Linked DNA regions of Marinobacterium aestuarii. The protein of the gene in region 1 interacts with the protein of each later gene in a pairwise test. Links are inferred from orthologs where the notes say so. Each region holds a gene or a part of one and is shown on either strand. Other genes may lie near its edges.

Evidence for each region.
Region 2: the proteins of rne (region 1) and rhlB interact in binary tests that used the Escherichia coli proteins (3 or more experiments, as listed by UniProt). The link is inferred for Marinobacterium aestuarii from one-to-one orthologs.

What each region holds. Positions count from the first base shown.
Region 1 is NZ_CP015839.1:2,087,534-2,091,706, reverse strand. The notes cover bases 198-4,057. They hold rne (ribonuclease E), read left to right. Parts: upstream 198-506; coding sequence 507-3,857; downstream 3,858-4,057. Other genes in these bases: murB (UDP-N-acetylmuramate dehydrogenase), read right to left, coding at 4,001-4,057. Also shown: 23S rRNA pseudouridine(955/2504/2580) synthase RluC, read right to left, coding at 1-31; more of murB, read right to left, coding at 4,058-4,173. UniProt on the Escherichia coli protein: Endoribonuclease that plays a central role in RNA processing and decay. Required for the maturation of 5S and 16S rRNAs and the majority of tRNAs. Also involved in the degradation of most mRNAs.
Region 2 is NZ_CP015839.1:2,956,866-2,960,082, reverse strand. Bases 314-3,217 are described here. They hold rhlB (ATP-dependent RNA helicase RhlB), read left to right. Parts: upstream 314-877; coding sequence 878-2,557; downstream 2,558-3,217. Other genes in these bases: A8C75_RS12950 (NAD(P)H-dependent glycerol-3-phosphate dehydrogenase), read left to right, coding at 2,652-3,217; dinG (ATP-dependent DNA helicase DinG), read left to right, coding at 314-858. In the rest of the region: more of dinG, read left to right, coding at 1-313.

The DNA.
Region 1 (4,173 bases):
TGACCGGCGCGGCCGCAATATTTTTTGACATATTAATAGGATAGAGCGCTCTGATTGATGCCTGTAGGGATAGCTGATATATTCTACCGCTGCCGTGTGCGGTTGGCTCTTAGAGAATGCAAATTTATCGAACCGTCTGACCCTCCCCACGATATTTCTGGCGATGCGGTGGGCGCAGAAGCCCGGGCACCGGCAAAAAGACCTATTCGACAACAGTTTTCAGGAATGCACTCCAGCCACCGGTCCTGAGCGGTCCGGTTGCAGGTGAAGATGTACATCAGCCCAGAACCTGCCCGCAACGGCAGCAACAAGCAAAGAACTTAGAACTATATTGGCTGGCGTTTCCTCCACCGACGATACGAGTCTACACATTGCCAGGCGGCACTATCAGCCCCTGGCCGCGTCACACTGACCGCGTCACAAGACCGGGCCGTACCATCAAGATACGGTCAAGCAGCTCGACCAGTGGCCAGACGTGCGTTCCCCTATTAAAGAATGCTAACTACATGAAAAGAATGCTAATTAACGCAACTCAGCCAGAAGAGTTGCGGGTCGCCCTCGTTGACGGGCAGCGGCTTTATGATCTGGATATAGAGTCATCCAACCGTGAGCAGAAAAAGGCCAACATCTACAAGGGCAAAATCACCCGTGTAGAGCCGAGCCTTGAAGCGGCCTTCGTCGACTATGGCGCCGATCGTCACGGCTTCCTGCCCATGAAGGAAATCTCCCGCGACTACTTCAGCAAGCAGCCCGAAAAAGGCGGCCGTCCGAACATCAAGGATGTGCTGAAGGAAGGCACCGAAGTTATTGTTCAGGTTGAAAAAGAAGAACGTGGCAACAAGGGCGCAGCCCTCACCACCTTCATCAGCCTGGCCGGTCGCTACCTGGTTCTGATGCCCAACAACCCCCGTGCCGGCGGCATTTCCCGCCGTATCGAAGGGGATGAGCGCAGCCAGCTGAAAGAAGCCCTGTCCGGCGTCGATGTGCCCGAAAAGATGGGTATCATCATTCGCACCGCGGGTGTCGGTCGCACCTCGGAAGAGCTGCAGTGGGACCTGAACTACCTGGCCACCCTGTGGGAAGCCATCACCGAAGCCGGCACCAAGCGCAACGCGCCCTTCCTTGTTTATCAGGAAAGCAACGTCGTTATCCGTGCGATCCGCGACTACCTGCGCAACGATATCGGCGAAGTGCTGATCGACAGTGACAAGGTGTTCGACGAAGCCCGCCAGTTCATCCGCCATGTGATGCCGAGCTTCGAAAGCAAGATCAAGCTCTATAAAGAGCAGACGCCGCTGTTCAACCGCTACCAGATCGAGTCCCAGATCGAAACGGCCTTTGAGCGCGAAGTCACCCTACCCTCCGGCGGCTCTATCGTGATAGACCCGACCGAGGCCCTGGTATCCATCGATATCAACTCGGCCCGCGCTACCCGTGGCAGCGATATCGAAGAAACGGCACTCAACACCAACCTGGAAGCGGCGGAAGAAATCGCCCGCCAGCTGCGTCTGCGTGATATCGGCGGCCTGGTGGTCATCGATTTCATCGACATGACACCGATCAAGAACCAGCGTGCGGTGGAAGACCGTCTGGCTGATGCCCTCAAGCTGGACCGCGCCCGCGTCCAGATGGGGCGCATCTCCCGCTTTGGCCTGCTGGAAATGTCGCGTCAGCGTCTGCGTCCGTCACTGGCCGAATCCCGCGGCACCGTGTGCCCGCGCTGCAACGGACAGGGCTCCATTCGTGATACCGAATCCCTGGCCCTGTCGATCCTGCGCCTGATCGAGGAAGAGTCCTCCAAGGACCGCACGTCCCAGATTCGCGCCATTCTGCCGGTCACGGCTGCAACCTACCTGCTGAACGAAAAACGTCACGAAGTTCACGAAATCGAACTGCGCCATCAGGTACGCATCGTCATAGTGCCGAATCCGAACATGGAAACGCCGCACTATGAAGTCGTGCGCCTGCGTGATGACCACACCGTGGCCACCACCAACGACGCCAGCTACAGCCTGCAGCCACCGCCCAAGCAGGAAGAGTTCACCGCCTCTGCTGCCAAGGTCGTGAAGCGCGAGGAAGCCGCTGTACAGGGCATAGCTCCCGCCTCCCCGGCACCGGCTGCAGCGCCTGAACCCGCGCCTGCGCCCAAACCGGCAGCCGCAGCGCCTGCACCAGCACGCACCCAGCGCGCCCCTGCAGCGGCTAAACCTGCAGCCGCTGCACCGGCCGCTCCTGCTGCTGCCCCCGTCTCACTGGGCACCAAGCTGGCCGGCTTTATCAAGGGCCTGTTTGGTGATACGCCCAAGCCGGAACCTGAACCGACACCGCTGCCCGAGATTCGTCAGGGTCGCGCGCCGAGTCAGAACCGCGAAGAGCGTAATCGCCCGGCTCAGGAACGCAGCAACAGCAACAAGCCCAAGCGCCGTCGCGACAGCCGTGACAATGACCGTCGTCGTCGCTCGCAGCAGGACTCCGACGAAATCATCACCATCACGCCGCAGCAGGCCGACAGCGCACCGGCACCGAGTTCTTCTGCTGAAGAACAGAGTGGTTCGAGCAAGCCGCGTCGTCGTCGCAGCCGCAGCCGCAAGAATGACAGTGATGAGTCCCGCAACGAACGCTCTGCCCGCAGCGCTGAGACAAGCGAAGAGCAGCAGCTCGAGCAGAATGACACCCGCGTAAAACAGCCGGATGTCGTGAGCCCGAGTGAGACTGATGACACGCCTAAGGCAAAGCCTGCAGCAGAGAAGCGCGAAGCACGCGACAACAGCGCCGAGGACAGCGAAACCCGCGGTCGTCGCCGTGGTCGTCGTCGTCGCGGTTCTGACCGCGTTGCCGAGCGCACAGGGACAGACGCTGATGCGACTGCAACAGTTGCCGCAACGGCGGTAGCCGCCGAGACCATGCAGCAGAACGCAAGCGAGTCAACCGCCGACAAGGTTACTGCCACCGCCGTACAGGATGCCCCAGCTATTGCAGAGTCTACCGAGACGCAAACGGCTGCGAGCGATGAAGCCAATCAGAATGCCACTGTCGCCTCCGGCGACACGCAGAATGATGCGACTGCACCGCAGGCAGAGGCTGAAGCTAGCACGACTGAAGCGCCTGCTCCTGCAGAAAGCGCAGAGACCGCTGCTGAAGAGGCCCCTGTTGCTGAAACTGCAGCGCAATCTGCGGCTCAAGCTGAAGAACCTGTCCAGGAAGACGCAGCAGAAGCCCAAAAGGCAAGCACTGAAGCAACAACTGAAGCTCCTGAAGTAGTGACTGAAGCCGCAACAGACGCTGCCGAAGAGACTGCGACAGACACTGTCGAGGTTGAAACGGTGAGTGCTGAAGTGCTCGCCGAGCCCGCTGCAACCGAAGAAGCTGCACAGCAAGCTGAAGCCGAGCAGGCAACAGCGGTAACGCCTGCGCAGTCCGACAGCGCGGTAGAAGCCTCTGCAGACACAGCAGCAGAGGCTGCAGAAGTGACAGCCAGCCCGGATACCACCGAAGCTGAAAAAGCTGCCGAAGCTGAAAAAGCTGCACCGGTCGAAGCCGCTGAAGCCGCTGAAGCTGAAACAGCCGAAACAGTTACCGACGTGGTCGCTGAAGCCGCACCTGCAGCCGAAACCACTGCAGTAGAAGTAGAAGCCGCCGCTGAAACCACAGAAGTTCAGGCCCCGGAAGAAGCGACTGAAGAGCCGACTGAAGCAGCCGTAGCCGAGCCCGCTATCGACACAGCCGTAGCCCCGGCTGCACAGCAGCCTGCACCGCGTCGCCGTCGTCGCTCAGGCCGCGCGCCTAATGACCCGCGGGAAAAGCGCCGCAGTCAGCAGAAAGCGCAGGATGAAAACGTGGAAAACCAGCACTCCTGAGTGCTGAATACAAAAAAGCCGGCTTAATCGCCGGCTTTTTTTTGCGCGCTTTTTACTGAGCCTTTTTTGCTAAGCCTTCTTTTACTGCTAAAGGGCTTCCTGCCCCTGTCGTCAACCCTGTTCCACCTGCGACTCCAGCAGCATCAGGCCGGATACAGACGCGGCTCCATTTCCAGCTGCACGCCAAAACGTGCAGCAACCGACTGCACGATTTCGCCCGCCAGCAGCATCAGCTCAGGTGCGGTACCAGCACCCAGGTTGACCAGCACCAGTGCCTGACGCTCGTACACCCCCACGGCTCCGCGCACATGCCCTT
Region 2 (3,217 bases), 870 kb from region 1 along the record:
CGCAATCCGGATCCCGAGGGCAGCTCGCCAACGGCGCGCTGGATCAATGTGATTGAATCTCCCGACGGGGTGGATTTCGAGTGCCGCAGCAGCCCGGTGTCGGCGGCGGCAACGCTTAGCGAGCATCTGTGGCAGCACTGTTACGGCGCTGTTGTCACTTCGGCAACGCTGACGGCCCTGGGGCACTTTGACCGTGTGCTGGTGGATCTGGGCTTGCCCGCGGACAGCCCCTGCGAACGGCTGCAAAGCCCGTTCGACCATCAGCGCTGTGCCGAGCTCTGGGTGCCCCCCATGCAGGCGGATCCCTCGAACCCCGAGGCCCATACTGCAGAGGTTGCTGATTTTCTTGCCAAGCGGCTGCCCCAGGCCAGTGCTACCCTGGTTTTGTTCAGTTCATGGCGCCAGATGCGCACTGTGCTTGAACACTTGGGTGATTCCATTAAGAATACGATTCTGTCCCAGGGCCAGTTTTCGAAGAATGAAATACTGCAGCAGCATCGGGCGGCGATCGACAAGGGCACGCAGAGCATTATTTTTGGTCTGGCGTCCTTCGCCGAAGGTGTCGACCTGCCCGGTGACTACCTGACTGAAGTCATTATTACCAAGCTGCCATTCAGCGTGCCGGATGATCCGGTGGACGCAACCATGGCGGAGTGGATTGAGCGCCAGGGCGGCAATGCCTTTATTGACTGGAGCGTGCCCGTGGCCTCCATGCGCCTCACCCAGGCGGTAGGGCGCTTGCTCAGAACAGAACAGGATAGCGGCAACATTATTTTGCTGGATCGCCGGGTGGTCACGAAACGCTATGGCAGACAGCTGCTGGATGCGTTGCCACCTTTCAGGCGCAAACTGAACTAACAGGGTTTAAGGTTTCACATTGACTAACGACGATAAGAGCAACAAGCGCAGACGTCCATCCCGCGGATCCTCACGCAAGCGTGGCGGCTCGCGCCCGCGCAGCGCCCCCAAGGTGCAGAAGTGGTCACCGGCGGATTTTGTAGTGCCAGTAGAAGAAGGCAAGTCGCGTTTTCATGACTTCAATCTGCCGGATGCCATGCTGCGCGCCATCCAGGACCTGGGGTATCAGTACTGTACGCCGATTCAGGCGGCCACCCTCGAGTCTGCGCTTGCGGGCAAGGATATTATTGGCAAGGCCCAGACGGGTACCGGCAAGACGGCGGCCTTTCTGACCGGCATCATCACCGATCTGATCGACTTTCCGCTGGGTGAAGAGCGTCGCATGGGCGAGCCCCGCGTGCTGATCGTGGCGCCGACCCGTGAGCTGGCGCTGCAGATCGCATCCGATGCGGTGGATCTGGGCAAATATGCCGATATCAGTGCCGTTGCGCTGGTCGGTGGCATGGATTACGAAAAACAGCGCTCGGAGCTGCGCGAACGCCCGGTGGATATTCTGGTGGCGACGCCTGGGCGACTGATTGATTTCGTGCGTTCCAAGGAAGTGGATCTGTACAACGTCGAAGTGCTGGTGCTGGATGAAGCCGATCGCATGCTGAGCATGGGCTTTATTCCCGATGTGCGCACCATCATTCGCCAGACGCCGCGCAAGGGCGAAGACCGTCAGACCTTGCTTTACAGTGCCACCTTCTCCGACGATATCATGAGCCTGGCGCAGCAATGGACCGTGGATCCGGTGCGGGTTGAGATCGAACCGGATCGCAAGACCACCGACAATATCAGTCAGACCGTCTTCCTGGTGTCCAGCAGTCAGAAGTATCGTCTGCTGCGCAATTACATCCGTGTCAATGGCATCGAGAAGGTCATTGTATTTGGCAACCGCCGCCATGAAACCCGTGCTCTGGCCGAGCGGCTCGAGAAAGACGGTCTGCGCGCGGCGCTGATGTCCGGCGAGATTCCGCAGAACAAGCGCTTGCGTACGCTGGAAGATTTCCGCAGCGGCAAGATCCAGGTGTTGGTGGCGACTGATGTGGCCGGGCGCGGCATTCATATCGACGGCGTGACCCACGTTATCAACTACCAGTTGCCGGAAGACCCGGAAGATTACGTGCACCGTATTGGCCGTACCGGTCGTGCCGGCGCAACCGGTGCTTCGGTGTGTTTCGCCTGTGAAAATGACTCTTTCCTGATTCCGGAAATTGAAGTTGAAACCGGTGTGAAAATGAACTGCCTGCACCCCGATCCCGAGCTGTTGCTCGATATCATGCCGGTGGCCGCTCCTGTGGCAGAAGAAACAGAGGTGGCGGTTGCCACTGATGCCGATGATGCCCCGGTGCAAGCGTCGTCTGAAGGGGCGTCTGAAGACTTGTCTGCTGACGCTCAGCCCCACGCCCCCGTTGATGACCTGGCCGCAGTGCCGGTCGTGCAGGCCTCTGATGAGCCAGAGCAGGCTGCAGAAGCTGACCAAATTGAAGAAACTGCTGAAGCCGGGCAGGCGGCTGATGCTGACAAGGTGGCTGAGACCCAGGCGGCGCAAGATGCTCTGAAGGCTGCCAGGTTGCAGCAGGCCGACGCGGCTGTTGAAGCTGCTGAGGTCGCAGTCGATGCCGCCGACGAGTCCGGCTCCGCGCCCAAGGTCTGATCTGCAGGGTGCCGGCTGCCCGCTGGCACCCTGCACGGCATCACTGCATTGGCAGTGTGTCCAGCCACAGTCTAATTTCAGGGAGTTTTGATCGATGAAGGGTGCGATGCAGGTGACCGTGTTGGGTGGTGGCAGCTTTGGTACTGTGCTGGCCAACATCATGGCGGAAAAAGGCATCCAGGTACGGCTCTGGATGCGCGACGCACAGCAGGTCGAGAACGTCCGTCAGAATCGTGAAAACAGCAAGTATCTGCCGGGCTATCCGCTGGCGGCTGCGCTTGAAGCGCACGCCAGTCTCGAAGATGCGCTGAGTGGGGCTGAACTGGTGTTCGTGGCCATTCCCAGCGGTGGTTTTCGTGCCCTGGTGCATGAAGCCAGAGCCTATATGACGCCCGGTCAAATGGTCGTCAGCACCACCAAGGGTATCGAGGCGGGTACCTTCAGTCTGATGAGTGAGATCCTCGCCGACGAGCTGCCGGACGCCCGCATCGGTGTTCTGAGTGGGCCCAACCTTGCCAAGGAAGTGGCTGCGCGGCAGCTCACGGCGACGGTTATTGCCAGCGAAAGCGAGGCGCTGCGCGAGCTGGTGCAGAAAACGCTGCATACCGCCTATTTTCGGGTCTATGCCAGTACCGACATGTATGGTGTTGAACTTGGCGG